4 regions of the Nonomuraea sp. NPDC001636 genome follow, and region 1 is predicted to be linked to each of the others. Evidence: riboswitches for the same ligand, from Rfam matches in the RefSeq annotation. Region 1 holds a riboswitch; each other region holds the start of a gene.
The links. Region 1 has a riboswitch for cyclic di-AMP ahead of ABT158_RS06855 (CHAP domain-containing protein). Riboswitches for the same ligand answer to the same signal wherever they lie in the genome.
Positions count from the first base shown of each region.

Region 2: it holds a riboswitch for cyclic di-AMP, as region 1 does, so the genes downstream of both, ABT158_RS14740 (C40 family peptidase) here and ABT158_RS06855 (CHAP domain-containing protein) in region 1, are expected to answer to the same signal.
Region 3: it holds a riboswitch for cyclic di-AMP, as region 1 does, so the genes downstream of both, ABT158_RS33720 (VldE C-terminal domain-containing protein) here and ABT158_RS06855 (CHAP domain-containing protein) in region 1, are expected to answer to the same signal.
Region 4: it holds a riboswitch for cyclic di-AMP, as region 1 does, so the genes downstream of both, ABT158_RS51285 (hypothetical protein) here and ABT158_RS06855 (CHAP domain-containing protein) in region 1, are expected to answer to the same signal.

Region 1 is NZ_JBEOZT010000002.1:679,115-686,646, reverse strand. Features, by position in the region: gene ABT158_RS06875 (ABC transporter substrate-binding protein) at 1-1,283, opposite strand, end outside; gene ABT158_RS06870 (RNA polymerase sigma factor) at 1,648-2,940, opposite strand; gene ABT158_RS06865 (YciI family protein) at 2,986-3,423, opposite strand; gene ABT158_RS06860 (class I SAM-dependent methyltransferase) at 3,579-4,397, shown strand; gene ABT158_RS06855 (CHAP domain-containing protein) at 4,453-5,148, opposite strand; cyclic di-AMP (ydaO/yuaA leader) riboswitch at 5,162-5,299, opposite strand; gene ABT158_RS06850 (Gfo/Idh/MocA family protein) at 5,417-6,370, opposite strand; gene ABT158_RS06845 (aldo/keto reductase) at 6,390-7,211, opposite strand; gene ABT158_RS06840 (hypothetical protein) at 7,309-7,532, shown strand, end outside.
Region 2 is NZ_JBEOZT010000006.1:131,392-138,923, forward strand. Features, by position in the region: gene ABT158_RS14720 (carbohydrate ABC transporter permease) at 1-376, shown strand, start outside; gene ABT158_RS14725 (glycosyltransferase family 4 protein) at 385-1,479, opposite strand; gene ABT158_RS14730 (M48 family metallopeptidase) at 1,476-3,233, opposite strand; gene ABT158_RS14735 (gluzincin family metallopeptidase) at 3,245-4,078, opposite strand; gene ABT158_RS14740 (C40 family peptidase) at 4,285-4,728, opposite strand; cyclic di-AMP (ydaO/yuaA leader) riboswitch at 4,889-5,052, opposite strand; gene ABT158_RS14745 (hypothetical protein) at 5,055-5,285, shown strand; gene ABT158_RS14750 (C40 family peptidase) at 5,402-6,328, opposite strand; gene ABT158_RS14755 (NYN domain-containing protein) at 6,461-7,532, opposite strand, start outside.
Region 3 is NZ_JBEOZT010000022.1:22,361-29,892, reverse strand. Features, by position in the region: gene ABT158_RS33740 (PP2C family protein-serine/threonine phosphatase) at 1-1,016, shown strand, start outside; gene ABT158_RS33735 (response regulator transcription factor) at 1,158-1,754, opposite strand; gene ABT158_RS33730 (M50 family metallopeptidase) at 1,910-3,211, shown strand; gene ABT158_RS33725 (hypothetical protein) at 3,378-3,860, shown strand; gene ABT158_RS33720 (VldE C-terminal domain-containing protein) at 3,876-4,853, opposite strand; cyclic di-AMP (ydaO/yuaA leader) riboswitch at 4,859-4,997, opposite strand; gene galT (galactose-1-phosphate uridylyltransferase) at 5,066-6,136, opposite strand; gene ABT158_RS33710 (DeoR/GlpR family DNA-binding transcription regulator) at 6,133-6,912, opposite strand; gene ABT158_RS51340 (50S ribosomal protein bL37) at 7,050-7,127, shown strand; gene ABT158_RS33705 (TrpB-like pyridoxal phosphate-dependent enzyme) at 7,167-7,532, opposite strand, start outside.
Region 4 is NZ_JBEOZT010000003.1:184,337-191,868, forward strand. Features, by position in the region: gene ABT158_RS07885 (NAD(P)-dependent oxidoreductase) at 1-467, opposite strand, end outside; gene ABT158_RS07890 (winged helix-turn-helix transcriptional regulator) at 522-872, shown strand; gene ABT158_RS07895 (roadblock/LC7 domain-containing protein) at 1,010-1,384, shown strand; gene ABT158_RS07900 (DUF4388 domain-containing protein) at 1,388-2,248, shown strand; gene ABT158_RS07905 (roadblock/LC7 domain-containing protein) at 2,281-2,652, shown strand; gene ABT158_RS07910 (hypothetical protein) at 2,679-3,050, shown strand; gene ABT158_RS07915 (alpha/beta fold hydrolase) at 3,105-3,980, opposite strand; gene ABT158_RS51285 (hypothetical protein) at 4,035-4,742, opposite strand; cyclic di-AMP (ydaO/yuaA leader) riboswitch at 4,918-5,052, opposite strand; gene ABT158_RS07925 (DUF5302 domain-containing protein) at 5,218-5,418, opposite strand; gene ABT158_RS07930 (MDR family MFS transporter) at 5,466-6,920, opposite strand; gene ABT158_RS07935 (PadR family transcriptional regulator) at 6,977-7,474, shown strand.

The DNA of each region.
Region 1 (7,532 bases):
ACCGAACCGTCGTCCATGCCCTGGATGACCGACTCGACCGCGTTCTTGACCTGCGCGTGCTTCACCCCGAGGAAGACCGGCTGCAGGCTCTCCGCGGACTTGGCGAAGATCTCACCGATCGGGGCGTCGCTGAAGAACTCGTTCTTCGCGCCCTGCACGGCGGCGTCGGCCTGGGCCTTGCTGTTGCTCGGCATGTTGCCGAAGTCGGTGAAGATGCTCGCCTCGGTCTGCGCGCTGGTCAGGTAGTCGGCGACCTGCGCGGCCTCCTTCGGGTGCTTGGACTGCTTGGGCACGGCCACCCACGAGCCGCCCCAGTTGCCGCCGCCGCCGGGCACCGAGGCGACGTCCCACTTGCCCTTCATGCCGTCGCCGGCGTTGCCCGAGACCACGCCGAGCATCCAGGACGGGCAGCCGACCGTGGCGAAGGCGCCCTTCTGGGTGCCCGCCGCCCACTCGTCGGTGAAGTTGCGCAGCTTGGCCGTCAGGCCGGACTGGCTGAGCTTGGAGGCGAAGTCGAAGCCCGCCTTCACCGCCGGGTTCTTGTCGACGATGAGGTTGTTGTCCTTGTCGAAGTAGGCGACGTTGCCGTTCTTGGCCGCCTCCTGGTACAGCACCACGTTGTAGAGCGTGTTGGTGCCGTCGGTGAACTTGGTGTCCTTCACCTTGGCCTGGAACTGCTGGCCGACCTTCATGAAGTCGTCCCACGTCGGCCACAGGGCGGCGACCTTCTCGCGGTCCGTGGGCAGCCCGGCCTTCTTGAACAGGTCCGTGCGGTAGCACAGGCTCATGCCGCCGATGTCGGTGCCGAGGCCGAAGACCTTGCCGTCGGCCGTCACGCCGTTCTCCCACTTCCAGGCGGGGTAGTCGGCCTTGCGGCCCTCAAGGCCGTACTCCTTCAGGTCGGCCCACCACTCGGGGTGCGCCTTGGCCAGGCCCATGCCGCCCTCGTCGATGCCGATGACGTCGCCCGCGCCGTTGCCGGACTGCAGCCACTGGATCATCTGGGGCCAGTACTGCTGCTCGAACTGGTCGGTCAGGTGCTCTTCCTTGATCTGGATGTCCTTGTGCTCGGCGTTCCACTTCTCGATGGCGTTCTTGTAGCCGAAGTTGGAGCCGCCGCCGAAGGTCTGCACCCGGATGGTGACGGGTTCGGCCGCCGCCGCGGAGGAGGCGGGGCTGTTGCCGGCGGCCGGCGTGTCGCCGCTGCCGCACGACGCGACGGTCAGCGCCGCCGCGGCCAGGGCTGAGGCCGCGGCCAGACCGCGACGCTTGCTGATCATCATGGGGGACCCCTTCTCGGGTGACTGATGGGAGGTGCACCGCGGCGACGCGCTCGGCCGCGATGGGAGTGTTTGGGAGCGCTCCCACAAAGGGTGCACTTACCGGCTGTGTCCGTCAATCCGCCGAAACGGAACCGTTACCAATCGTGCGTTTTGCCACCGCGAATAAGGATTTAAGGGGATGAAGGGGGTGAAGGGCTGTTTGGGAGCGCTCCCACCTCAAGAGACATCTTTCGTGCCGCATCAAGGGCATGTCGCCCGGACCCTCCGAGCTTGCTCCCGGTCAGGCCGGACTGTCACGGAGTGTGACGGCCGTCTGGCACGTTCCAACGCCTTACCCACCGCCCGGCCTCTGGGGAGGCGGGCCTCAGCAGGCGGCGGCGCGTTCGTGTAGCAGGGCGCGCTCGCGGGAGTTGCGGGTCATCGCGGCCGCCCGTTCGAACTCGGCCCGCGCCTCGCCGCGCCGGCCCAGCCGGAACAGCAGGTCGCCGCGGACGCTCGGCAGCAGGTGGTAACCCTTGAGCGCCGGCTCGTCCACGATCTGGTCGAGCAGGTCGAGGCCCACCGCCGGGCCGTAGGCCATCGACAGCGCCACCGCGCGGTTGAGCTCGACGACGGGGGAGCGGGCCAGCCGGGCCAGCGACTCGTACAGGCCGGCGATGCGCACCCAGTCGGTGTCGCCGGGGTCGAACGCGCGGGCGTGGCAGGCCGCGATCGCGGCCTGCAGCGTGTACGGCCCCGCCGCGCCTGCCCGCTCCTCAGCCAGGCCCTCGGTTCGCTCCTCGGCCAGGCTCGCGGCCCGTTCCTCGGCCAGGCTCTCGGCGCGTGCCAGCGCCGCCAGCCCGCGTCCGATGAGCAGCCGGTCCCACCGGGTGCGGTCCTGCTCCAGCAGCAGCACCGGCTCGCCGGACGGCCCCACCCGGGCCGCCGCCCTGGACGCCTGGATCTCCATGAGCGCGACCAGCCCGTGCACCTCGGGCTCGGCGGGCATCAGCCCGGCCAGCACGCGGCCCAGCCGCAGCGCGTCCTCGCACAGGCCGGGGCGCATCCAGTCGTCGCCCGCGGTCGCCGAGTACCCCTCGTTGAAGATCAGGTAGATGACCTCCAGCACGGACGACAGCCGTCCGGCCAGCTCGGCGCCCTGCGGCACCTCGAACGGGATCTTCCGGTCGGCCAGGGTGCGCTTGGCCCGCACGATCCGCTGGGCGGCGGTCGGCTCGGGCACCAGGAACGCGCGGGCGATCTCGTCGGTGCTCAGGCCGCCGAGCACCCGCAGCGTCAGGGCCACCCGCGCCTCCATCGACAGCGCCGGATGGCAGGCGGTGAAGACCAGCCGCAGCAGGTCGTCCTCGATCTCGTCGGGCTCGGGCGGCTCCACGGCGGTCTCCAGCCGGTGGCCCAGCTCGGCCAGGTTGCGGGACATGCGCTCGTTCCGGCGGATCAGGTCGACGGCGCGGCGTTTGGACACCGTCATCAGCCAGGCGCCCGGGTTGCGTGGCACGCCCGATTCCGGCCACTGCTCCAGGGCCGCGACCAGCGCGTCCTGGGCCAGCTCCTCGGCCAGGCCGACGTCGCGGACCAGCCCGGCCAGGCCGGCGATGAGCCGGGGCGCCTCGATCCGCCAGACCGCCTCGATCGCCCGGTGGGTGTCGGAAGCCATCACCGGCTCATGACACCAGCACCGTCCGGGGTCCGCAAGCCGAGGTCAGCTCTCCCGCCCGCCCAGACGCCGGCGCATGGCCCTCTCCCGCTCGACCTCCGCCGGGTCGGACGAGGCCGCGTCGGGCGCGTCGGAGGCGTCGTACACTCGCCACACGTCCAGGCCGATCCCGTCATAGCCCTCCGGGACGGGCACGCGCATGGCCCATTCCAGAGCCTCCTCCCTGGACTTCACCTGGATCAGCCAGAACCCCGCGATCAGCTCCTTGGCCTCGGCGAACGGGCCGTCGATCACCGTGGCCCGGCCGCCGCTGTAGGCGATCTGCGCGCCCTGCGAGCTCGGGTAGAGCCCTTCGGCGGCCAGCAGCACCCCGGCCTTGGCCAGCGCCTCGTTGTAGGCGTGCATGTTGTCGACGAGCTCCTGGCTGGGCAGCGCCCCGGCCTCGGTCTCCCCGTTGGCCTTGCCGACGATCATGAATTTCATCCTGCCGTCCCTTCCGTCCGCGGCCCCGGGGCGGAGCCGGCCTCGCCGAAGCGTCGAACGGGCGCCGGCCGGATCGACACGCGGGCGCGGGCCGTCCGCTTCCAGGGCACCGTACCGGTCGTGCGGGCGGGTGGCCGATGTGCCATCCTCGCCCCATGCCCCGACCCGCACCAGACGCCTCCGTCCCCAACCGGGCCCTGTGGGACGAGCGCGCCCGCGTCCACGGCTCCACCGCGGCCGACCGGTTCTACGACGTCGACGCCTTCCTCGCCGGCCGGCAGACCCTCTACCCGCTCGAACGCCGCCTGGCCGGCGACGTCGCCGGCCGGGACCTGCTCCACCTGCAGTGCCACTTCGGCCTGGACACGCTGAGCTGGGCACGTCTCGGTGCGCGGGTGACCGGCGTCGACTTCTCCCCGGTGGCGGTCGCGCGCGCCCGCGACCTGGCGGCCAGGGCCGGGCTGGCGGCCACGTTCGTGGAGGCCGACACGCAGCGGCTGCCGGCGGAGCTGGCCGGCGGCTTCGACGTGGCGGTGGCCACGTACGGCGTGTTGTGCTGGATCGGCGACCTGGACGGCTGGATGCGCGGCGCGGCCATGGCGCTGCGGCCGGGCGGGCGGCTGGTGCTGGTCGACCTGCATCCGGCCTACCAGACGGTGGCCTCGCTCGACCCGCTGGTGGCCGACTGGCCCTACGGCGGCGGCCAGGCCCACCGGGAGACGGTGACCGGCACGTACGCCGACGCCGCGGTGGTGACCGAGACGCACGAGGCGGTCGAGTACCCGTACTCGGTGGGCGAGATCGTCACGGCGGCGGCGCGGGCCGGGTTCACGGTGGCCGAGCTGGGCGAGCACGTCGAGACCGACCTCGACCCGCGCGGCCTGCTGCCCGAGGGCCCGGACGGCCGGTACCGGTTCCCGTTCGGGGACTCGCACCTGCCGATCCTCTACTCGCTGGTGGCGGTCCGGCCCTGAGACGCGGCGAGCGCGCGCCCCTCGTGCGGGACGCGCGCTCGGAGCGGCGCGGAGGTCAGCTGGCGTACTGCGGGTAGCCGTAGCCGACGACCTGCGACTTCGGACGGACGCGCTCCTCGACCTTGCCGTTGCCGGTGTTGCCCTCGATCGTGGAGATGGTGCCGTCGCCGTTGTCCTTGACGACGAAGCCGACATGCTGGATGGCGTCCAGGCTCTTGCTGCCGCCCCAGGAGAAGAAGACCACCGCGCCGGGCCTGGCCTCGGCGCCCCAGCGGTCGTTGGCGGCGAACCACTTGGCGTGGGCGACGGTCCAGGCGTCCCAGCCGACCTGCGGCCGGGCGCCGGTCTGCTCGCCGACCCAGGAGACGAAGATCGAGCACCAGGGGGCATTCAGGTACATGGCGCGGGTGCCGCCGTCGCGGGCGATGGTCTCGGCGGCGCGCTGGGAGTCGGCGTACCACTTCTGGAACTTGGTGCCGCCGCCGTAGGCGTTCTCGGAGGTGCCGACCTGGGCCTTGGCCATCGCCAGGACCTGCTGGGCGGTGACGTTGACCTGGGTCTCCTCCGCCTTGCGGGTCTGGGCGGCGGCCTGCGGCGCGACGGCCGAGTGGCCGGCCGCGGCGGCCGGGCCGGCGCTGTCGGCGGCGGCGGCGGTGGCGTGGCCGCCGATGGCGGAGGCGAGGATGGCCGCGCCGAGCGCGGCGTGGGCGTAGGTGATCTTCGGGGCACGGATGGGACGGTGCTTGGCCATCGAGGGCATTAACTCCTTGCTTCCATGCCGCTTACCGGGTTAGCTGACGGGTTCGGACGTGGAAGCTGCCCTACGGCACCGAAGTGCCGATTCACCCCAAAGGACGTGGGTCCCCGGTTCCGCCCGGAGGCGGATTCAGCGGTCACAGGACGATCCTGTGAAATGTCGTGCGATGGTTGGACAAAGCCGGACAAACCGGACGTCTGCCGCGAGATGCCCCACAAGGTAATACATCGGGCAAGAGTCAGGCAAGTGGCTAAAGGTCCAGCTAGGAGAGTTGCGCCCGCGCTTCGGCCAGAAGCCCCATCATGGCAAGGGATTCGTCAAGGGGCATGATCGCGCTCTCCGTGCGGCCCTCGATCGTGGCCGTGCGCACCTCGCGCAGCTCGCCCGCGTAACCGTTGTCGGCCGGGTCGAGCACCAGCTCCTCCGTCTCCATCGACGGCCCCGACAGCAGCACCCGCCGCGGCGCCCAGAACGGCGCCAGGATGTCGGCCCGCATCGACGTGCCCACCACGCTCGCGTCGTTGGCATGATGCGCCAGCAGCGAGACGTCCACCAGCGCCCGCCGCCCGCCTGGGTACAGCAGCAGCCCGCCGGCCTCGGCGTCGACCCCGCTGGGCGCCAGCGAGCCGGCCATGCGCAGCTCCGCGGGCATGCCGAGCAGCAGCTGGGCCAGCCCGAACGGGTAGATTCCCAGGTCGAGCAGGGCCCCGCCGCCCAGCTCCGGCGCCCACAGCCGGTGGGCGGGGTCATAGGGCAGCGCGAAGCCGAACGAGGCCCGCACCGACCGGATCTCACCGAAGCGCGGATCGGCCGCCACCTGCTGGATGAGCGGGTTGAAGCGCATCCACATGGCCTCCATGAGGAAGACCCCGGCCGCGCGGGCCAGCGCCACCATGCGCTCGGCGTCGGCCACGTCGGCCGCCAGCGGCTTCTCGCACAGCACCGACTTGCCCGCCGCGATGGCGGCCTCGGCCACCTCCAGGTGCTGGGCGTGCGGCGTGGCGACGTAGATCGCGTCGACGGCCGGATCGGCGCACAGGGCCTCGTAGGAGCCGTAGGCCGACTCCGCGCCCAGCTCGTCGGCCAGCGCCCGCGCCCTGAGCGGGCTCCGCGAGCCGACGGCGGCCACCCGCATGCCGGGCTCGGCCACGATGGCCGACCCCACGGTACGCGCGATGCCGCCGGTCGCCGCTATTCCCCAGGTGAAATCTCGCACGACCGAGATCGTAGAGCGCTCAGGTCAGGTTGAACGAGTCGGGGTCGGGCCCGATCCGCCGCCCCGCGTTCATCGCGCCGATGGCCGCCATGTCCTCGGTGTCGAGGATGAAGTCGAACACGTCGATGTTCTCCTCGATCCGCGACGGCGTGACCGACTTGGGGATCACCACGTTGCCGAGCTGCAGGTGCCAGCGGAGCACGATCTGGGCGGGCGTCTTGCCGTACTTCTCCGACAGCACGCGCAGCGCCGGGTCGGCCAGCAGCCCCTTGCCCTGCCCGAGCGGGCTCCACGCCTCGGTCAGGATGCCGTTGGCCTCGTGGAAGGCCCGCATCTCGCGCTGCTGGAAGTACGGGTGGAGCTCGATCTGGTTGATCGACGGCGTGATGTCGGTCTCCTCCATCAGCCGGGTCAGGGTGGCGACCGTGAAGTTGGAGACCCCGATGGCCTTGGCCCGGCCGTCCCGATAGATCTTCTCCAGCGCCCGCCAGGCCTGCACGTACCTGTCCTGCTCCGGGACCGGCCAGTGAATCAGGAAAAGATCTACGTAGTCGAGGCCCAGGCGGGCCAGGCTCTCGTCGAAGGCCTGCTCGGCGCGCCCGTGGTCGCCGTTCCACAGCTTGGTGGTGACGAACACCTTCTCCCGTGGCACCCCGGCGGCGCGCACGGCCCGGCCGACGCCCTCCTCGTTCTCGTAGGCGGCGGCGGTGTCGACGTGCCGGTATCCGGCGCGCAGCGCGGTCGTCACCGCGTGCTCGGCGTCGTCGGCAGAGACCTGCCAGACGCCGAAGCCGAGCTGTGGTATCTGCACACCGTCGGTGTTGAGCATCAGCGAGTTCATACCCTCCATTGTTCACGTGTCGTTTCTTGCGGCTTAAGCAGGCCGGGCTACCTTGAGGCGGGTCGTGCAAGGCTATCCACCGGCTGGGGGAAACAGAGTGGTCAGACAGGCGTCGGCCTGGGTGGAGTCTCCGCTCCAGATGCTGTGCGCCGTCGAGGCCCACCATGCCGGGCTGCTCGGCCCGGACACCGTGGTCGTGCCGCGCGCCGGCCTGCGCCCGCTGCGCGCCACCCGCAAGGAACTGCGCCGCCTCGGCCTGCCCGCCGGCCTGGTGCTGGACGAGCCGCGCGAGCGCATGCCGCGCCGCGTCCAGGCCGTGGG
Region 2 (7,532 bases), on a different contig from region 1:
CTGCGTCTTCGTCATCGCGAACTTCATGCGGACGATCCCGGAGGAGATCACCGAGGCGGCGCTCGTGGACGGCGCGAGCGTGTGGAAGCGCTACTGGCGGCTCACGCTGCCGCTGTGCAGGCCGGTGCTGGCGGCGCTGGCCACCCTGGAGTTCACCTGGATGTACAACGACTTCCTGTGGGCGCTGGTGCTGATGTCCTCGGGCGACAAGCTGCCGGTGACCTCGGCGCTGAACAACCTGCGCGGCCAGTTCTTCACCGACTACAACCTGTTGGCGGCCGGGTCCCTGCTGGTGGCGCTGCCCACGCTGGTCGTCTTCCAGCTCCTGCACAAGCAGTTCGTCGCCGGGCTCACGCTGGGCTCGACCAAGGGCTAGGTCAAGGGTCAGGCGGGACGGAGCAGGGCGTGGAAGCGGGTGGCGACCTGCTCCCACGTCCACTCGCGGGTGATCCAGTCGCGGCCGCGGGCGCCCATCTTGCGTGCCCGCGCGGGGTCGGACAGCAGGTCGACGACGGCCTGGGCGACGTCCGCGACGTCCGCGCCGTCCACGACGAGGCCCGTCTCCCCGGGCCGGACGGCGTCCGGCGCGCCGCCGGAGTTGCCCGCGACCACCGGCAGGCCGGTCGCCGACGCCTCCAGGAAGACGATCCCGAGGCCCTCGACGTCCACGCCGTTCCAGCGGGTGCGGCAGGGCATCGCGAAGACGTCGGCCGCCGCGTAGTAGCCGGGCAGGCTGGCGGCGGGGACGGTGCCGGTGAACCTGATCGACTCGTGCCCGCCCGCCAGGCGCTCCAGCCGCGACCGGTACGGGCCGCCGCCGACGAGCAGCAGCACCGCGTCCGGCACCGCGCGCAGCACCCTGGGCCAGGCCCGGATGAGCTGGTCCTGGCCCTTGCGCGGGACCAGCCGGGACACGCAGGCCACCACCGGCCGGCCGTCGAGGCCCAGCGCCGCCTTGGCGGCCCCCGGGTGGAACTGCTCGACGTCCACGCCGGGCGCCAGGCGGACGAGCTTGTGCGGCGGGATCGCCGCGGCCAGGCGCTGCCGCGTGTAGTCGCCCAGGTAGGTCACCACGTCGGCGTGCGCGCCGATCCTGCGCAGCACCGAGCGGAAGCCCGGCGCGCCCGCCCACGACGCCTCGTGGCCGTGGGTGAGCATCACCACCCGCCGCGCGCCCGCCGCGCGCAGGCGGGGGGCGAGCAGGCCGAGCGGCGCGGCCGCGCCGAAGACGACGGTCTCGGCGCGGTGCTCGGCCACCAGCCCGGCCGCCCTGCGCGCGACGGCCGGGGTGGGCAGCATCAGCCGCGTCGGGTGCCGGACGACCCGGTACGGCTGACGCCGGTCGAACTCCTCGCATCCCGGCCAGGCGGGGGCGTAGACGGCCACGCCCGGCGTGCGGAGCGCGAGTCCGTGCACGAACGACTGGATGCCGCCCGGCCTGGGCGGGAAGTCGTTCGTCACGAAGACCACGTCGGTCACGGTTCGGGGACGCCGTTCAGTCTCGCCCACGAGCGGGCCAGGGCGATGCGCTCGGGGCTGGAGGGATGGGAGGCATAGAGCACATATTCCACCGCATCCGGCGACAAGTCGGAAATGTTGGTTATGGCGAGCCGTTTCTGCATCGCGACGAACGTGGCCGGATCCCTGGTGAGGTCGAGGGCGTGCACGTCGGCCCGCGCCTCCACGTGCCGCGTGATCAGGTTCTGGGCCGGGTCGGAGACCAGCGAGGCCAGCGTCATCAGCCCCATGAGCACGCCGATGGCGCGCGGGTCGGCCACCGAGGCGATCCCCGTACGCCGCCGCAGCGGCCCGACCAGCAGGAACAGGCCGATCGCCCCGAAGGCGGCCAGCAGGCCGCCGAGCAGCGTGCCGTCGAGCACGTCGGCGTGCTTGGCGTGGCCCAGCTCGTGCGCGACCACCAGCTCGACCTCCGACTCCGGCGCCTTGAGCAGCGTGTCGTAGACGACGATCCGGCGGGTGGCCCCGAAGCCCGACACGTACGCGTTGAGCGCCGTGGTGCGCCGCGAGGCGTCGGCGACCAGCACGTCCTCGACCGGGACGCCGTCCCGCTCGGCCATGGCCAGCAGCTCCGTCCGCAGCGAGCCCTGCGGCATGGAGGTGAAGTCGTTGAACAGCGGCTCGAACACCACCGGGTAGACGTACGACACGCCCAGGGTGAGCGCGAACGCGCCCACGGCGGCCGGGATCCACCAGCGGCGCACCTTGCGGGCCAGCGCCACGAGGGCGAGCAGCATGACGGCCATCAGCAGCACGCTGACGCCGGTGTTCTTGAGCCGGTCGGCGGCCCAGCCCGTCCAGTCCTGGGTGGACAGGCCGTAGTCGCGCAGGATCGTCTCGAACCACATGCCGAGCGGCCACCTCAGCAGCTCGGTGATCGCGGTGAGCACCACCACGCCGAGGAGCACCCGCACCCACCACGGGCCCCTGAGCACGCCCAGCACCTTGGCCGCGAACGGCGTCAGGACCAGCAGCCCGGCGAACAGGACCGTGAGGCCGAGCGAGATGTAGCCGGGCAGGGTGGTGGCCGCGTCGAACGCCTGCGACCTGGCGATCTGGGCGGCGCTGAAGTCGCGGGCGGGGTCGGGGGCGACGGCGGGCGCGCCCGCCGCCAGGACCCGCCAGGGGGTGGTGAACGCGGCCACGGCCAGGATCACGCCGCCGACCAGGGCCAGGGCGGCGCCGGCGGCGCGCCTGGAGCGGGATTCCGCGCGTTGCCGTTCGCGGGCGATCAGGTGCTCCGCCGTCCCCGTCAGCTTGCCGGTTCCCTTGCCGTCGTCCTTGCCGCCTGTTCTCGGGGCGTCGGGGTTCTCGGGGCTCTTGCCGGGGTCGTCCGTGCCCTCGGCGGCCTGCGCGGGGGCCGAGGCGTCGGCGGCGGGGGCGTCGGCGCGGGTCGCGTGGGGGCGGTCGTCGGGGGTGGGGGGTTGGGGGTGACGGGGGTCCTCGGTGTCGGGGTCGGCGTCCGCGTCGGGGCGGGCGTCGGGGCGGGCGTCCGGATCGTCCGGGTCGTCGGGGTGGCCCGGGGACTCGGGGGGCTCGTTGGTGCCGGACGGCTCCCGCGGCGTACCGTCGCCGGGGCGGTCTCCGCCGTCGTCCGTGATGGCCACACCGCCGCCGTGCGCCGCCGCGACCGCCGTGCCGGGCTCGTCGGCCCCTCTGGCGACCGCTCCGGCGGGCTCGTCCCCTTCCCGGGGCGGGTCGTTCCGCTCGCTCATCTGCCTCCCCTTCACGCGAGCTGCTCTCGTACGTACTCGCGCCACCGTGCCGCCAGCGTCCCGGCGGTGAGCCCCACGGAGGCGAGCGCCTGATCGACGCCGGCCACGCGGGCATCACGGTAGAGCCGTACCAGGGTCCCGTCACCGAACCGGTCTGCGAGGAAGCGACACGCCATCCAGGCCTCCTGGTACGCCCGCGCGAGCCGTCCGGGATCGGCGGCCGTGGGGGCGAAAGCCGCAGGTCCGGGCAACTCGCTCGGCAGTCGGCCGGCCCGTACGTCGGCGGCCAGTTCGGCGGCGGCCGTCCGGACGGGGAGCCCGGCGTCGCGGTAGGCCACGTAGTCGGCGAACCCCTCGTAGAGCCAGACGGGCAGCCCGTCGGTGCCCGCGGCGACGTGGGTGAGCTCATGGGTGAGGACGACGTCGCGTCCCGTGGGGGTGAGCCGGGCGAACGAGCCGGGCACGACGATCACCCTGGCGCCGTCGGCCACCGCGGCCAGCCCGTCCAGCGGGCCCGTGCCCGCCAGCCCGGCCGCCTCGGCGTCGGAGTCCGGCACGACGACCAGCGCGCGCACCGGCCGGCCGAGCATCGCGGACACCCGCCGTCCGGCGAGGTCGGCGCGGCGGGCCAGATCGGCGAGCACGGCGGGCTCTGCGCGGTGCCCCACGACCACGGACCGCGCGCCGCGGGCCACCTGACCGCCGTCGCTCCACAACCCGCGCGCCCCGGCGGGCAGGACGGCGGCGGGCGGCGCGTCGGCGATCACGAGCACCGCCGTCAACAGCAGCAGGACCGAGAGGAGCAGACGCGGCCCGCGGAGGGACGGACGCACCTGCGAGGACACGGCCCGATGCTAGTAGGCCCACGCCCCTGCCTGCCCCTTCCGCGATACCGGGCCCCGCATGGGCGCCGGGCCTTCACGACGCCGGGCCCTTTCGCCGGACCGGCCTCTGCACGGGACCGGCCACTTCACAGGACCGGCCTCTGCACGGGACCGGGCATGCGACAGGCCCCGGCCCGGACCGGGGAGGGTCCGGGCGGGGCCCGTTGTCACGCGCCGGGACGCACCGCGCCGACGAACGACGACTTCCGCCATCCGCCCAGTTTGTCGATGCGCACCCGTTCGCCGGTCCGCGGCGAATGGACCATCTTGCCGTGGCCGACGTACATGCCGACGTGGCCCAGCCCGTTGAAGAACATCAGGTCGCCCGGCTTGAGATTGCGCCAGGAGACCTTGCGCTTGATGCGGGCGAACTGGCTGCTCGCCACGCGCGGGAGCCGCACCCCGGCCTTCTTCCAGGCGTACTGGACGAGTCCGGAGCAGTCGAACGCACCAGGGCCCGTGGCCCCGTACCGGTACGGGTCGCCGACCTGGTGCTTGGCGACGGCGACGGCCCTGCGGGCCTTCGACGTCTGCCGAGCGGCTCTGGCCGACCTGACGGTCTTCGCCGACTTGGCCGACCTGGCGGTGGCCGCCTTGGCGGTGCTGGACACCGCGGTGAGCCTGGCGGCCGATTCGTTCGCCGTCTGCGCCCCGGCCGGTACGGCATGGAGAACCGCACCTCCGGCCGTCACGGTCATCGTGAGTGCGACGCCCCTCAGGGCAAGACGGGACAGACGGGGGTTATGCAGGGAGGTAGACAGGATTTCTCCTTGTGTCTTCCACGAACGCCTACCGGGTTAGCTGACGGATTCGGGCCTGGAAGTCGCCCTACGGCGCGAAGACGCGCCGATTCACCCCTGATCCCGGGGGATTACGGGATCGTTGGGTCCCCGGCTCCGTGCCTCCTGGCTGCACGGACTCGGCAGGTCGCCGCCCGATGGTGGTGCTGAACGGGGATATCGGCGGCGACCGCTGGATTTTTATTCGGTCCGCATCGGGGGTACCGATGTCGATCCGCGGTGCGCATGGCTTGCTGACCGCGACGCCAGAAACTACGCCGAGGGGTCAAGATTTGGCAAAGGGAGACACGGCCTGTAAAGATCAGATAAAGGTGCAAGTAAAGGGTGAAACCCCTGTTGGAGCTGAGGGTTCCGTTACGGATTTGTGACCCTTCTCACACTTCCCGGCACACCTGATTGTCAGGGCACTTTCGCGCCGTTTGTCCCGTTCGCCCCAGCGGTCATGGGCACGCCGAACCCGCCCGCGATTCGGGCGGGGGCCGGGTCAGGGGCGGATGGCTCCGACGAGCGGACGGCCGTAGTCGGCCAGGCGGACGACCTTGACGACGTCGCCCGTCTGCGGCGCATGGACGATCTTGCCGCCGCCCGCGTAGATGCTGACGTGCCCGAGCCCCTCGCTGAAGATGAGGTCACCCGGCTGGAGGTCCTTGAGGTCCACCTTGCGGCTCGCGCCCCAGGCCCACTGCTGCCACGTCGTACGCGGCAGTGAGACGCCGGCGGCGCGCCAGGCGGCCTGGGTCAGCCCTGAGCAGTCGTAGCCGCGCGGGCCCGTGCCCCCGTAGATGTACGGCTTGCCCACCTGGGCGAAGGCGAAGTTCAGCACGGCCGCCGCGCTGCCCGAGGCGGGACCGGTGTACTTGATGCCGGTGCTGTTGGGGTTGCCCGGGTTGTAGGCCCCCAGCTTGTCCAGGAGCTTCTTCTGCTGGCCGACCAGCTTCAGCACCTCGGCCCGCTCCCGCTGGACGGCGTCCCGCTCCTTGTCGGCGTCGGCGAGCGCGGTCTCGGCGTTGTCGCGCTCGGCCTTGAGCCCCTTGTTCTCGCGGTCGAAGGCGGCCAGCTTCTCCAGCCGCTCGCGCGAGAGCTGCCCGGCCATGGCCAGCCCGGCCAGCAGGTTCTCGGGGTCCTCGACGCCGACCATGCCGGGCAGGGAGGTGACGTCCCCGCCCAGCTTGTACGAGTCCACCGCCACCCTGATGATCTCGGCGCGGAGGTCGGCGACCGTCTGCAGCTTCTGCTTGTAGCGGTCGTTGAGCCTGGTGTAGGCGTCCTTGGCCTTCTTATAGTTCTCGGTCGCCGTGTTGTACCGGTCGACGACCTTGTCGGCCTTGTCGTTCAGCTTCTCCAGCTTGGCCTTGGCCTGTTTGAGAGTGGGCTTGGGATCAGCGAGCGCCGCACCCATCGGGACCGTCATCAGTCCGATCGCGAGACCCGCGGCCACCGTCACCCGGCCAAACCTCACAGCGTCGCCTCCCAGGGATTACACCTGGGGCGAAATAGTACAGAAGTGGCGGGTGGGGTCTTGCCAATAGTGCTAATTCGTAACTTATGCGCGGCCCAACCGGCGCAGCAGCAGACCCGACGGAACCGGTCTGGCACCCATCCGGCGTACGGACTCGGCGACCTCGCGGTCGGAGGAGACGACGGCGATGGCCCGGCCGGGCGGCTCGGCCCGGACGAGCTGGCGGATCAGGTCGTCGGCGATCTCGCCCGGCGCGCTGAACAGCACCCGCACCCCGCGCGGCGCCACCACCTGCACCGGCGCGTTGAGCTCGGCGCCGTCGAAGACCACCGTCACCTCGACCCGGGTCTGGGCGACCAGCCCGCCGAGGCCGGTCATCAGCCGGTTGCGCTGGTCGGCGAGGGTGAGCGTGCCGTAGCCGGTCTTCGTGACGTTGTAGCCGTCGATGATCAGGTGGACCTGCGGCAGCGCCAGGAGCTGGTCGAGGAGCTGCGGGTCGTCGTCGGCCAGGGCCCGCGCGGGCACGCCGCGCACCCCTGGACGCTCGCCGGTGCTGGCCGCGACCGAGTCGGCGGGCCTGCTGATCGTGGTGGGCAGCGCCAGCTCCCTGCGCAGCCCGGCCGAGGCGTCCTGAAGGGCGTCGAGCAGCACCCTGATGCGGGCGTCCTCGATGCTGCGGCCCTCGCGGGCGGCCCGGCGGGAGGCTTCGAGCTGCCTCTCCACGTCGGCCAGGCGCTCGCGCAGGCGGCGCAGCTCGGCCTCGCCCGCGTTGCCGGCGGTGGAGGCGGCGTGCCGGGCGTCGTCGGCGGCCTGTTCCATCTCCTCGGCCCTGCGGGTGGCGGCCTTGGCCCGCTCGCGGGCGTCGTGGAGCTTGCGCCGCAAATCGGAGTTCTCGGCGCGGGCCGCCTTGATCTGCTCGCGCAGCCGGTCGGCCTCCTCCTTGGCGGCGGTCTTCTGGGCGGCCAGCTGCTCGCGCAGCCGCGTCACGGCCTCCTCGCGCTCGGACCCCTCGGCCGCCACGGCGGACTGCTCCAGGTCGGCGCGGGCGGTTTCGATCATCTCCGCCCAGCCGGGGGGCCTGGTGAGATAGGCTGCGGCAGCCACCAGCACGGGGTCGGCGGCGGGCGGCACACTGCCCTCGGCCAGCGCGGCGACC
Region 3 (7,532 bases), on a different contig from region 1:
CGCTGGCCCGTGACCGCAACCTGCTCATCACGCTGACCGTGCTCTCGCTCGTCATCGGGCTGCTGGCGGCGAAGGTGTCCACCGAGTGGTTCTCGCCGTCGCTGCTCATCCTGGTCACCCTGATCGGCGGGCTGCAGCTGCGGCTGCGCAGCCTGGTCAAGCTGCTGGTGGCGGTGGGCGTCGCGCTGACCTACGTCGCGGCCACGCTCGGGGTGGCGCGGGTGGGGCTGGGGCTCACGGTGACGATCGTGTTCACCACCGTGCTCGCCGTGCTGATGGCCCGTACCCGGGGCAAGCTCGGTGTGCAGGGGCTGCGCGGCGACGCGATGCTGCTGGAGCTGCGCGACCGGCTCAGGAGCCAGGGCGAGCTGCCCCCGCTGCCCAAGGACTGGGGCGGCAAGGTGGTGCTCAAGCAGGCCGGGGGCTCGTCGTTCGGCGGCGACTTCCTGGTCTCCATGCGCGACGGCGACTCCGTCGAGATCGCCCTGGTCGACGTCTCGGGCAAGGGCGTCGACGCCGGCACCCGCGCGCTGCTGCTGTCGGGCACGTTCGGCGGGCTGCTCGGCTCGGTCGACGACTTCCTGCCCGCGTGCAACGCCTACCTCCACCGCCAGCGCGGCGACGAGGGCTTCGTGACGGCCGTGCACGTCCGCCTCGACCTCGCCACCGGCGACTACACGATCACCTCGGCCGGCCATCCGCCGGTCGTCAAGCTCGACTCGGGCACCGGCAACTGGCAGGTCGCCTCGGCCAAGGGCGTGGTGCTCGGCGTGGTGCCCGACCTCCACTGCGAGCCCGACAGCGGCACGCTGCGCAAGGGCGACGCCCTGCTGCTCTACACCGACGGCCTGATCGAGCAGCCGGGGCGCGACATCGACGCCGGCCTCGACCGGCTGCTCGGCGAGGCCGAACGGCTGCTGCCCTCCGGTTTCCGTGACGGCGCGAGGGCACTGGTCAACGCGATGTCCTCGGGCCACAACGACGACTGCGCGCTGGTGTTGATCTGGCGTCCGTAGTGACGTTTCACATGGGTCAGGTCGTGATGGCGGTCACTGGCAACGGGTTCGGCGGGCTGAGATCATTCGACTGTTCGGGTCCCGGCGGAGCGGCGCGGCTCCACCGGGCCCGTCATCTCGTCCGGTTCCGCACGACCAGCACTACAACCAGCCGCTGTCGCTGGCGATGCGCACGGCGTCCAGCCGGTTGCGGGCGCCCGTCTTGCACATGATCCGCGACAGATGGTTGCGCACGGTGCCGACCGACAGGAACAACTGGTCGGCGATCTCGGTCGATCTCGCCCCGCCCGCCGCGATGCGCAGCACGTCGAGCTCGCGCCGGGTGAGCGGGTTGGCGGCCGACTGCAGGGCCGCCACCGCCAGCTCCGCCTCCACCGCCCGCCCGCCCGCGGCGACCTGGCGCACCCCCTCGGCCAGCCGCTCGGGCGCCACCCGCAGGCTCATGAACCCCAGCACGCTGCCGTTGAACGCCCTGCGCACCTGGCCGGGGCTCGGCCGGGCGGAGAGGATCAGCACCGAGCAGCGGGGGACCTGCTCGGTCAGCTGCGTGGCGACCGGCAGGCCGGGCAGGTCGAGGTCGACGATCGCGACGTCGGGCGCGCTCGACCGCGCGGCCGGCAGCACACCGTCGGGGCTGCCCGTCTCGGCGACCACCCGCAGGTCGGGCTCGGCTTCGAGCGTGGCCTGCAGACCGCGTCGCACCAAGGGCAGGTGTTCGGCGATGAGTATGCGGATCAAGACGTCCCCCTCCATCGTCTCCCAGGGTGATCGGCTGATCGCTTACTGTCAATGCGGTCCGTTGATTCACCAAAGTGCGGGCAAGCCCGAGGGATGTGCGGAGTTCGACTAGTCTGGGAACGTCGAGACCGTCTGTCTGCCTGGAGCGCGCGTAGATGAACTGGCTCTTTGTCGCCGGGATCCTTCTGTTCCTGGTGGGGTTGATGGTCTCCGTCGGCCTGCACGAGGTGGGCCATCTCGTGCCGGCCAAGATCTTCGGCGTCCGGGTCACCCAGTACATGGTCGGCTTCGGCTCGACGGCCTGGTCCATCCGCAGGGGCGAGACCGAGTACGGCATCAAGTGGCTGCCGCTCGGCGGCTACATCCGCATGATCGGCATGCTGCCGCCGCGTCCCGGTGACGCTCCCGGCAGGCTGCGGAGCGCGTCGACCGGGCCGTGGCAGGGTCTGATCGAGACCGCCCGCGAGGCCGCCATGGAGGAGGTGCGGCCCGGCGACGAGGACCGCGTCTTCTACCGCAAGAAGTGGTGGCAGAAGATCATCATCATGTCGGGCGGCCCGGCGATGAACTTCGTGCTCGCCTTCATCTTCTTCAGCATCCTGCTGGTCGGCATCGGCCTGCCCAAGACCGCCCCGATCGTGTCGCCCGACACCAACACGTGCGTGATCCCCACCACCGAGGTGCGCAAGACGTGCGCGCCCACCGACGAGCGCACCCCGGCCGCCAAGGCGGGCGTCAAGGTCGGCGACCACATCGTCTCCCTCGACGGCCAGAAGATCGCGACCTGGCAGGACGCCACCCGCCTGATCCGCGGCCACGGCGCCGGCCCCGTCAAGCTGGGCATCGTCCGCGACGGCAGGCCGATGACGCTCGACGTCACCCTCATCGCCCGCGACATGGCGAACCCCACCGACGAGACCAAGATCGACAAGGGCGTCGGGTTCCTCGGCGTCGTGCCCTCCCAGGTCTTCGAGCAGCAGAGCATCGGGCAGGTGCCGGGCTACATGAGCGACCTGACCGGCCGCGTCGTGGGCTCGATGGTCAACCTGCCGGCGAAGATGGTCGGCGTCTGGAACGCCGCCTTCTCCGGCGACAAGCGCGACCCCGAGGGCCCGGTCGGCGTGGTGGGCGCGGGCCGGCTCGGCGGCGAGATCCTGGCCTCCGACATGTCCAACAAGAGCAAGCTGTTCACCTTCGTCAGCCTGCTGGCCGGGTTCAACCTGGCGATCGGCCTGTTCAACCTGATCCCGCTGCTGCCCCTCGACGGCGGCCACATCGCGGGCGGCCTGTGGGAGGGCATCAAGCGCGGCTACGCCAAGATCATGCGCCGCCCCGAGCCCCGCTACGTCGACATCGCCAAGGTGCTGCCGCTCACGTACGCGATGGCGTTCGTGCTGATCATCATGGCCGGTCTGCTGGTCTACGCCGACCTGGTCAACCCCCTCACGCTCGGCTGACCCGGCCGGCGCGCCACGGGCGGGGGCTACCGGGCCTGGCGCACGCTGCGACGCCAGACCTCGGCGATGTCGCCGACGGCGGTGACGTCCCGGGTGGCGTCGCCCTCGACCAGCACCAGGTCCGCGCGCAGACCGGGGCGATCCGGCCGCGGTCGGCCAGCCCGAAGTGCCGGGCGGGCACGCTGGTCGCGGCGGCCGGCGCCTCCTCGGCGCCGAGCCCGGCCTCGGTGAGCAACCGCAGCTCGCGGTGCAGCCCGGCGCCGAGGGCGGGCACGAACGGGGTGGCGTCGGTCCCGGCGGGCAGCGGCACGCCCGCGCGGCGCAGGGCCCGCAGCGCGCCGACGGCATGGGCGGAGCTGCCTGGACGAACGCCGGCGCCTGCGCCGGGTCGGGGACGAAGTCGATCGCCGTGACGTCGAGCCCGTCCAGGACGGTGTCCGCCAGGGCCGCCGGCAACTGGGTCGGGTGCCCGCCCGGAGCGGTGGCCAGCGTGCCGGCGCTGCGCAGGTCGGCCACGTCGTCGTTCTCGGCGGCCGGCCGCCGCTGCCCGGCGAGGATCTGCGGCAGGCAGAACATCACGCCCGAGGGCGACCGGATCGCCGCCGTCTACTCGGTCACCAACCCCGGCAAGCTCGCCGGCATCCGCTGAGCCGCCGGTCCGCGGCTAGTTCATCGAGATGTGCACGTGGTCGTAGTGGTTCTCGGTGATGCTGCCGCGGTCGGACATCGGGCGCCAGCCCGAGCCCTGGTTGATGCGCTGCTTCCAGATCACGTACTTGACGCCCAGCTTGGCCTTGTTCTTCAGCGCCCAGTCGGCCAGGCGGTCGCCGAGGGCGTTGTTGACGGCGCTCGGCATGGTGCCGCCCGTGCTCATCATGAAGTCGCAGGCCCGGCCGAGCGGGTGCTCGCCGCTGGAGCCGGACCGGAAGCAGCCCACCTCGTACGGCAGCGAGAAGCTCTTCTGCACCTGCGCGCGCATCAGCCGGGTGCGCGGCGTGATGTTGTCCGAGCCGGACGGCAGCTCGGGCGCCCAGCTCCCGTCGGACTTCTTGCCCGGCCCGAACGGCACGAGGTCCTGCAGCTTCTTCTTGATGTCGTCGATGACGTCCTGGGCGTCGTCGCGCTGCTCGGCCACCTCCGCCGTGCCTGCCTTCAGCTCCGTCGCGAGCGTGGCGGCGGCCGTGACGGCCTTCTTCTGGTCGTCGCGGGCCTTGGCCACGCTGTCCACGACCGCCTGCTGCTCGGCGGTGAGCTGTTCGAGGACGGCCGCGCCGCCGCCGTCCGGGGTCAGCATGAAGCCCGGAAGGGAGGCGTCGCGGCTCTGGTAGCGCAGCCGGGCGATCTCGGCGACCCGCTGCTCGGCCGTGGCCACCGCCTGCTCGGCGGCGGCGAGCCGCTGCTGGGCCGCGGTGGCGGCCTGCTGGGCCTTGGCCAGCTCGACCCGCTTGAGGTTGTACGTCTCGATGAGCTTGTCGACCTTGCGGTTGAGCTGCTTGAGCTGGGCCCGCAGCTGCGCCTCGGACGGCTTGGGCGCGGCTGCCACGGCGGCTGACCCGGAGACTGTGGCGGCCGCCGGATGGACGAGCAGGGCGGTGGCGGTGATGAGACCGACGGCAAGACTCGCGGGGGACGAAGCCGCCACGTGGTTGTTCCTCTCCCTCTGCCGGCCGGGTTAGCTGACGGGTTCGGGCACGGGAGCAGTCCCTACCACTTGCGCGGATTCACCCCGGATGCGATGGGTCCCCGGCTCCCGGGCAACACGCCCGGGATTAGGCGTACAACGACCGTTATGGCCGGTGTCTAACGGGATATTAGTGGTAGATCACGAGTCATGCGACTTTAATGAGAAACCAATTAGTGATCAATTCGTGATCGCAACATGCGTGCCGCCTCCTCCGGCAGCACGTCGTTGACGAAGGCCCCCATGGCAGACTCCGAGCCCGCCAGGTACTTCAGCTTCCCGGGCGCCCGCCTGATGCTGAACAGCTCCAGGTGCAGGTAGGCCAGCTCGCGGCCGTACCGCACCGGCGCCTGGTGCCAGGCCGAGATGTACGGCATCGCCACCCCGAACAGCGCGTCGAGCGCCCGCAGCACCGAGGTGTACAGCGGCGCGAACGCGGCCCGCTCCTCCTCCGACAGCGCCGCCAGGTCGGGCACCTGCCGGTGCGGATACACGTGCACCTCGAACGGCCAGCGCGCGGCGGCCGGCACGAACGCCGTCCAGAGCTCGTTGGCGGCCACCACCCGCGTGCCGGCGGCCTGCTCGGCGGCCAGCACGTCGGCGAACAGGTTGCCACCCGTGTGCCGCGCGGCGGCCCCGAGCTGGACCTTGGTGCGCGGGGTCACGTAGGGGTAGGCGTAGATCTGCCCGTGCGGGTGGGGGAGCGTGATGCCGATCTCCTCGCCCCGGTTCTCGAAGCAGAAGACCTGCTCGACGCCCTCGATGCCGGACAGCTCGGCCGTGCGGTCGGCCCACGCCTCCATGACCAGCCGGACCTGGGCGTTGGAGAGCCTGGAGAAGGAGGAGGAGTGGTCGGAGGTGAAGCAGACCACCTCGCATCGTCCGACACCCGGCCGCACCTCACTCAGGCCGCCGACATCCCCGTAAGTCCCAAAATTTCCGGAGAAAGAGGGAAAGCGGTTCTCGAACACCACCACGTCGTAGTCATGGGCCGGGATCTCCGACGCCCGCGTGGCGGACGACGGGCACAACGGGCACTCGTCGGCCGGCGGCAGGAACGTCCGCGTCTGCCGGTGGCCGGCGATCGCGATCCACTCCTCGGTCAGCGGGTCGTAGCGCAGCTCGGAGGCCACCGGCCGCGGGTCGAGCGGCCGCCGGTCGATCGCGCTCCGGTCGGCGTCGTCGCGCCGGTCGAAGTAGATCAGCTCTCGGCCGTCTGCCAGGTGGGTGATGGTGCGCTTCAAGGCGTGCCCTCCGCGATGATCAGTTCTCCGGCCCGTTCGGCCAGCTCGGTGCGTGCTTCCTCGGGCAGCCCCGCGTCGCTGATGACCACGTCGGCCTCGGTCAGCTCGGCGATCGTGCTGATGCCGACCGTGTTCCATTTGGTGTGGTCGGCGGGGACCACCAGCCGGTGCGCCGCGGCCACCAGCTCCCTGTCGGTCTCGGACTCCAGCAGGTTGGGCGTGGTGAACCCGGCGCGCAGGCTCATGCCGTGCACCCCGAGGAAGAGCGTGTCCACGTGCAGTCGGCGGATGGCCGCCACCGCCACGGGGCCGACGAGCGCGTCGGAGGGCGTGCGCACGCCGCCGGTCAGCACGACCGTGCGGTCGGCGCGCGGGTTGCGGTGGAAGACCTCGGCGACGGGGATCGAGTTGGTGATCACGGTCAGCTCGGCCACCGCGACCAGGTGGTGGGCCAGCGCCCACGTGGTGGTGCCGGCGGAGAGCGCCACGGCGGTGCCCGGCCGGACGAGGGTGGCCGCGTGCCGCGCGATGGCCTCCTTCTCCTGCTGCTGGCGGGCGGACTTGGCGGTGAAGCCGGGCTCCTCGGTCGAGCCGGGGCCGAGGGCCGTCGCGCCGCCGTGGACCTTCTCCAGCAGCCCGCGCTCGGCCAGCACCTCAAGGTCGCGGCGTATCGTCATGTCGGAGACGCCGAGCTCGCGCACGAGGTCGGCCACCCGGACGCCGCCGCTGCTGCGCACGCGTTCGAGGATCGTCTGCTGACGCTGCTGTGCGAGCACGCCCACCCCTTCCAACAGATTCCACCAAATTATGACACGACTTTGTTGAGGAATGTTAGGTCACGGCGTATCGCTTGTGCGACCCGCGGGCAGGGGAGACCTTGAAGGTCACGATCCCGACCGCAGGAGGTGAGCCCATGGCGAAGCGTGCACGCAAGGGCAGGGGGCGCAAGAAGAAGAAGGCGAACCACAGGAAGCGCCCGAACGCCAACTGAACACGGGTGGCCGCGGGTCTCGCGGCCACCCGTGTCGTCTCAGCCGGGCAGCTCGGTGAGCGCCTGGTCGAGGCGCTCTTGCGGCAGCGAGTAATCCTCCAGTTCGCCGGCCAGGTGGCGGTCGTAGGCGGCCAGGTCGAAGTGGCCGTGCCCGCACAGCGCGGTGAGGATCACCTTCTCCTCGCCGCTCTCCTTGCAGCGCAGCGCCTCGGCGATGGTCTCGGCCAGCGCGTGCGTGGGCTCCGGGGCCGGGACGATGCCCTCGGTCCGCGCGAAGCGCACACCCGCCTCGAAGCACTCGCTCTGGGTACGGGTCACCGCCTCGAACAGCCCCAGCTCGTACATGTGGGACAGCAGCGGCGCCATGCCGTGATAGCGCAGCCCGCCGGCGTGGATCGGGTCGGG
Region 4 (7,532 bases), on a different contig from region 1:
TAGACGCCGGTGCGCTCGCCGGGCGCGATCTCGGCGGCCGGCGAGACGTAGGTCCAGTCGAGGTCGGTCACCTCCCGGTAGAGCGCGAGCGCGGCCCGCGCGGCCCTGGCCTCCTTCTTGTAGATCTCCGGGAAGCCGGGCGTGTCGACCAGGTCGACGTCCGGGCCGGCCTTGAGGCTGCCCGCGCCGCCCACGACCAGCACCCGGCTCACCCCGGCGGCGCGCAGGCCGTCGATGAGGGCGCGGTTGGCGGCCAGGAACGGCGGCTCGGGCTCGGTGCCGTCACGCGGCGGGGCGATGGCGCAGACGACCGCGTCGTAGCCCTCGGCGAGCGTGGCGGCGTCGTGGATGTCGCCCTTGACGGGACCGCGGCGGCTGACACCGGTGACGTCGTGGCCGCGGTCGGTGAGTTCGGTGACGATGCGCTGACCGATCATTCCGGTCGCGCCGAACACGAGGATCTTCATGTGCAGCACAGTATCCAATGGATACTGGTTACTTCATCGTGCTATAAGTACCTTATGGATACCGGTGATGCCTTCGACCCGAACTGCCCGACCCGGCTGGTCCTCGACCGGATCGGCGACAAGTGGTCGGTGCTGGTGCTGCTCAGCCTCAGCGACGGGCCGATGCGCTTCACCGTGCTGCGCGGGCGGATCGGCGGGGTGACGCCGAAGGTGCTCACGCAGACGTTGCGGGCCATGGAGCTGGACGGGCTGATCACCCGCGAGGTCTTCGCCGAGGTGCCGCCGCGGGTGGAGTACGCGCTGACCGACCTCGGCCGCTCGCTGCACGCGCCGATCTCGGTGGTCGCGCGGTGGGCCGAGGACAACGTGCACGAAATTCTCCGCCATCGTGAAAAAATCTCGTGAATTGATCATATTTCCGCACGAGTGATGATTTTCTTCGTCCTGGCCGTATAAAAACGTATCCCTCGGTAAATCGCCTGCCTTCTGGTCTCTTGTGGCCCCCTACGCTTTCCCCGTCCCACGACGGAGGGAGGCTCGCGGTGCTGGGAGTGGACACCTGCCTGGCGGAGGTCATGTCGATACCGGGCGCGCTCGACGCCATGCTGGTCGACGGCACGAGCGGCATGGCGGTCGCCTTCAGCAGCGCGTCCGGCGTGGACGCCGACAGGTCCGCCGCGGCGCTGACCGAGGCGCTGCGCGCCACCACCGACGGGCTGACCCGGACGTGTCCCGGCGAGATCGTGCGCATCGACGACATGCTCGTCACCACCGACCGGGGGCACCACCTGCTCCGGCTGCTGGAGACGGTCTTCGAGGGGCCGCTGGTCATCTACGTCCGTCTCGACCCGGAACGGTCGAACCTGGCCCTGGCCCGGTACCGCCTGCGGGCCATCTCCGACCTGCTGACCACCTGAGCCATGGCCGCGCTCGACTCACTCCTCGCCGGACTCGCCCGCGAACGCGCGACGGGGGCGCTCCGCGTGGGCCGGAACGGCACGATCTACCTGTCGGACGGGCGCGTGACGTACATGGAGTGCGCCCAGACGCCGGGCGTCGAGCGGCTGTTCGCGGCCAGGGGGCGGGTGCCGGAGCCGGCCCTGCGCGCCCTGCAGGCCGACGGCGGCCGCGCCCGGCTGCTCCAGGACGGCCCGGTCACCCTGGCCGAGCTGCAGTACGCCGTGCTCGGCGTGGTCCAGGACGCCGCCTTCTTCCTGCTGCCGGTGACCGGCGTGCGGCCGAAGTTCCGGCCCGGCGAGGAGCACTGGCTGGGCGGGCAGTGGTTCTTCGACGTCCAGGAGCTGGTGCGGGAGTCCGCCCGCCGCCGGGAGCAGCTGGCCGGCATCTGGCCCTCGCCGGAGGTGGACACCCAGCCCGTGCGGCCGGTCCCGCGCCTGCCCGGCCACGGGGTGGCGCTCAGCCAGGTGCAGTGGGAGGTCGTCGTACGGGCCGACCACAAGGCGACCCCGCTGGAGCTGGCCCGGCAGCTGGGCCGGTCGGGCTACTCGGTGCTGCTGGCCGTCAGGAGGCTGGCCGCCGCCGGTCTCCTCGTCCCGCCGGACCCGGTACGGCCCGCGCAACGCCGTCCGGACGACGGGGAGGCGCTGCCCAAGCGGGTGCCGGGCGCGGTGGCCGGCGCGGTGGCCGGCGCGGTGGCCGGCGCGGTGGCCGTTCCCGCCGGGAACGGGCGGGCGGGGGCCGCCGGGCCGGTGCCGACGGGCGACCCGACCGATCTGACGCTGCTGCTGCGGCTGAAGAAGGCGCTGGAGGAGATGCCGTGAGGTTTCCCTCACGACGCAGGAGGAGGCCACCCGTGGAGCTACGGCAAGAGGTCCTGGCGGAGATGGAGCTCCTGCGCGGCCGCACGCCGGACGTCACCGGCAGCGTCGCGTGCACCGTCGACGGCCTGCGGATCGCCTGCGACCTGCAAGGAGACACCGGCGAGCAGGTGGCGGCGCTGTCGGCGGCGCTGCTCGCGATGAGCGGCCGGATGCTGACCATGGCGGGCCGCGGGACGTTCGAGGAGACCCTCGTGTCCGGCACCGCCGGGTTCGTGGCCTTCTACGCCGCGGGCCCCACGATCGTCCTCACGGTTCTGGCGGGACCCGGCGCCAACGTCGGGCTCCTCCGGCTGGAGGGCAGGAAGACGGCGGCCTCCGTGGCCGCCGTGGCACGCAAGCACTGACCATCCCCACCGAAGCGGAGGAAAGCATGGCAGGCATGGACGTCTCCCTCAAAGAGATGATGAGCATCGACGGCACGATCGGGGCGGCGATCGTCGACCACGGCAGCGGCATGGCGCTCGGCACGCTCGGCGGCTCGAAGGAGCTGGACCTGCAGGTCGCGGCGGCGGGCAACACCGAGGTCATCAAGGCCAAACTGCGCACGATGGACTCGCTGGGCCTCAAGGACGGCATCGAGGACATCCTGATCACGCTGACCGCCCAGTACCACATCATCCGCCCGCTGACCGGCCGCAGCGGCAAGGGCCTGTTCCTCTACCTCGCCCTCGACCGCAACCGGGCCAACCTGGCCCTGGCCCGGCACATGCTCAAGGTCATCGAGGAGAAGCTGGAGCTCTGACCGGCCCGCGCGGCAAGGCTCCGCGGCGGGTCACGTAGCGGGTCACGTGGCGGGTCACGCGGCGGGCTCGGGCCGGGCGGGCGTCGCGGAGCCGGTGAGGGCGGTGATCTCGGCGACGATCGCGGGCCACAGGGCGCGGGGCAGGTCGTGGCCCATGCCGGGGTAGGTGACCAGGCGGGCGCCCGGGATGGCGGCGGCCGTGGCCCGGCCGCCGGCGAGCGGCACGAGCTGGTCGTCCTCGCCGTGGATGACCAGCGCGGGCACCTTCAGCCCGCCCAGCGCGGACGTGCGGTCGCCGGAGGCCATGATGGCGGCGAGCTGGCGGGCCGTGCCGGCCGGGTCGTGGCAGCGGTCGAAGGCGAGCCCGGCCAGCCTGGTGACGCGTTCGCGGTCCAGCTCCCAGCCGGGGGACCCGAGCACGGCCCAGGTCGTCAGCGCGCCGGCGACGACCCCCTCGCGGTCGGTCGCGGGCTTGGCGAAGAGCACCGCGGCGGCCGCATCGGTCGGCGGGGCCGCCTGCGGGCTGGGCGTGGACATGATCGAGGTCAGGCTCAGCACGCGGGCGGGGTGCCGGATGGCCAGCGCCTGGGCGATCATCCCGCCCATCGAGGCGCCGACGACGTGCGCGGCGGGCAGGCCCAGGACGTCCATGAGCCCGGCGCTGTCGTCGGCCAGGTCGTCCAGCACGTACGGCGAGGGCGCACCCCATGCGGGCACGCCCTCGTCGTGGAGATGGGTGGACAGGCCCGCGTCGCGGTTGTCGAACCTGACGACGTGGTGGCCCTGCTCGGCCAGGAGTCCGCAGAACTCGTCGTCCCAGTGGATGAGCTGGGCGCCGAGCCCCATGATGAGCAGCAGGGGCCTGCCCGCGGGTGAGCCGAAGCTCTCGTAGGCTATCTCGATGCCGTTGGCGGCTGCGCGCTGGATCACAGCGACCAGAATGTCATTCTGGTCGCGAGGCGTAAAGAGCGGTCTGTCCGGGGATCAGTCGTTGAGGAGCTTGCGCAGGCGCTCGCCGCCGAGCACCACGCCGCCGCCGGCCAGCACGAGCACGCCGGCCATGACGGTGCCGCCCATCGCGACGGTCTTCCCGACCTGGCCGCCGGCGGAACCGGCCGCGTCGTCGGCGGGCTTGTCGGCCAGCACCTTGGGGGGCTCGGCCGGGTTGTCGTCGTACCTGCCCCACGCGCCGGTGGAGAAGGCCACGGGGTAGTTCTTCTTGCCCTTGCCGTCGCCCCACTTGGTGATGACGTAGTCGATCTTGATGTGGCCCTGGCCGCCGTTGCCGTCCACGCCGAGCGTGTCGGGGTTGAAGGTGCCGCCGGTCAGCTCGGCGAAGGTCTTGGCGTCGAGGTCGAGCATGACGCCACGGCTGGAGGGCTCGCCGGGGCCGCGGTCGCCCACGAAGAACGGCATCTTCTTGCCGTTGTAGGTCACGTAACCCTCGGTCATGAGGGGCCAGCTCGGGCTGGCGGCCAGGCCCTTCTGCATGGGCTTGCCGCTGGCGGGCAGACCGGTGTCGCCGGCCCGGCCGGAGGAGTCGTCCCAGAAGTACGAGGCCTTCGTGGAACCCTTGAGCAGGATCTTCTGGTCGTCGCCGGTGTCGGCGTGGGCGCCGGTGGCGCAGATCGTCAGCGCGCCCATGGCGGACACGGACAGCAGGGCGAGAGAGCGCAGGCCAAATCGAGACATGAAGCAGTGAAGTCCTTCGCGAGGGGACAGGGGGAACGCGCGTGACTACGGTGCGTAACCGGGCAGAGCGCCGAAAAGGTGGTTACGCGGCGCGTGGGGGAAGTCAGGGAAGAGACCGCTCAGCAGGCGGTCGTCACTACACTGTCCGGGGGTACGACGAGGTGGTACATGCGTGAAGTCCTCTCCATCTCGCCTACCGGGTTAGCTGACGGGTTCGGGCGTGGAGATGCCCTACCGGCACATGGCCGGATTCACCCCAATGAGATGGGTCCCCGGTTCCCGACACGTCGGGATTCGGCGCCAGCTGTCGTCCCTCTCCTGGTAGGGACTACGCCACCAGCTGGTAATTGGTTAAGACCGTACCCAGAGATTCGGACAAATACAAACGAATCGTCATGAACCGGGTAAAGATCTACCTATCGAGGTAAAGAGAAAGGGGGCGCGGCATGCCGCACCCCCTGCTAAATCGGGCCTTTCAGCCGCCGCTCTTGCGCCTGAAGGATCTTTTACTCGCGGCCGGACCGTGCGCCCCGTGGATCTTCGACGGGTCCACGCCCCTGCCACCCGCGGCCGAGTCGGCCTGCTGCCCGCGCTTGCGTTCCAACGCCTCGCGGAACTTGCGCTTCATCTCGTCCTCGGGAGTCTCGCTGACTTCCGGCTCCGGTGTTTCCGCCATGAGGACCTCCTGGTTCTGGGGACATCCACAGCTTCGCACGACGTCGCTTACGACGCGAAACCGGCCTCCACTCTGTTTTCCGCCGCGGGCGCCTGCGCCAGCCGCCTGCCGGGCATCATGACCAGCGCGACCAGGGCGATCACCGCGCCCGCCACGCCCAGCGACGGGATGACCACGGCCGCCGCCGAGGCGTGCGCCGCCGCGAGCCCGTGGACGGGCGCGTCCGTGGTGATGACCGACGTGTACGCGGTGCCGGCCAGCGCCAGCGCCACCGAGCCGCCGATCTGCCGGAAGAAGGTGAGGTTGGCCGAGGCCGTGCCGATGTACCGCGGCGGGACGGCCTGCTGCACGGCCACGGTCAGCCCCGACAACATCGGCCCCATGCCGAGCCCGAGCAGCGCCATCCATCCGGCCAGCAGCAGGCCGTCGGTGCGCACGGTGAGGTTCAGGCAGAGCAGGCTGCCGGCCACCAGCAGGAACGGCGCCCCGACCAGCCACGGCTTGTACGTGCGCGTCCTGGACATCAGCGTGCCCATGAGCGCGCTGCCCGCCACCATGGCCAGCGTCATCGGGTAGATCCTCAGCCCGGACTCGGTGGCGCTGACGCCCAGCGCCTGCTGGAAGTAGCGCGGCAGGAACACCACGCCGGCGTACATGCAGAAGGCGGTGAAGAAGGAGGTCGCGTTGACCAGCGTGTACGTGCGGTCCCGGAACAGGTGCATCGGCATGACCGGGTTCGCCGCCCGCAGCTCGACCAGCACGAACGCGGCCAGCAGGACCAGCGCCAGCAGGATCGGCCCGGCCACGGACGGGGAGGTCCAGGAGTTGCCGTCCAGGCCCTTCTCGGTCAGGCCGAGCAGCAGGGCGCTGATGGCGACGCTGAACACCGCGATGCCCGCGTAGTCCGGCCGGCCCCCGCCGCCGGTGCCCGGACGGAACGGCAGCCGCAGCACCACGATCGCGATCAGCACGATCCCGAGCGGCACGTTCACGTAGAAGGCCCACCGCCAGCTCGCGTGGTCGGTGAACAACCCGCCCAGGAAGGGCCCGGCCAGGTACGTCAACGCCATCACGCCGCCGAGCGCGCCCTGCACGCGGGCGCCGTTGCGTCCGGGCGGGAACATCTCCATCACCAGGGCCAGCGACAGCGGCAACAACGCGCCCGCGCCCAGCCCCTGCACGGCGCGGAAGGCGATCAGCTGGGTCATGTCCTGGGCGAGCCCGCACAGCGCCGATCCGACGACGAACACCGACATCCCGACGAGCAGCAGCGGCTTCCTGCCGTGCTGGTCGGAGAGCCGGCCGTACAGCGGCACGGTCACGGTGGAGGTGAGCAGATAGGCCGTGACCACCCAGGTGTAGAGGCGGGTGCCGCCCAGCTCGCCGGTGATGCGGGGCAGCGCGGTGCCGACGATCGTCTGGTCGAGCATCGCCAGGAACATCCCGCCGAGCACCGCCAGCAACACCAGCCCGTTGCCCTTGGTCTTCATGTCATTCGTCACAGGTGAAGATTGATATGTAAGAGCTGACATGTCAAGCCTTCGCTATGCTGGCGGACATGTCCCTGCGGATCGCGCTCCTCGGCCTGCTCGCCACCAAAGGCCCGGCCAGCGGCTACGACCTGGCCAAGAAGTTCGAGCACTCGCTCAACCACGTCTGGCAGGCGGGGCACACGCAGATCTATCCGGAACTGGTCAAGATGGCCGCCGACGGCCTGGTGACGGTCGAGCACGAGGGCGCCCGGGGCCGCAAGATCTACGCCATCACCGCCGAGGGCCGCGCGCTGCTCACCGAGTGGCTGGTGGGCCACGACCCGTCGGCGACCGTGCGCAGCGAGACCGCCCTCCAGGCGTTCCTGCTGGCCCTGCTCGACACCGAGCAGGCCGCCGCCGTGGTCGAGCGCATCAAGGCCCACTTCCAGGCCCGCCTCGCGGTGCTCGACTGCCAGCCCGAGGGCCTGTTCGGCAAGTACGCGCTGTCCCTCGGCCTGCACCAGGCGCGCTCCGGCATCGCGTGGGCCGACGAGACCCTGGCCGCCCTGCGGCGCGAAGGGTAAAACGGAACTCTGCGGTTCCTGGTGTTGCGTTGGAGAAGCGCCGGATATACACCCAGGC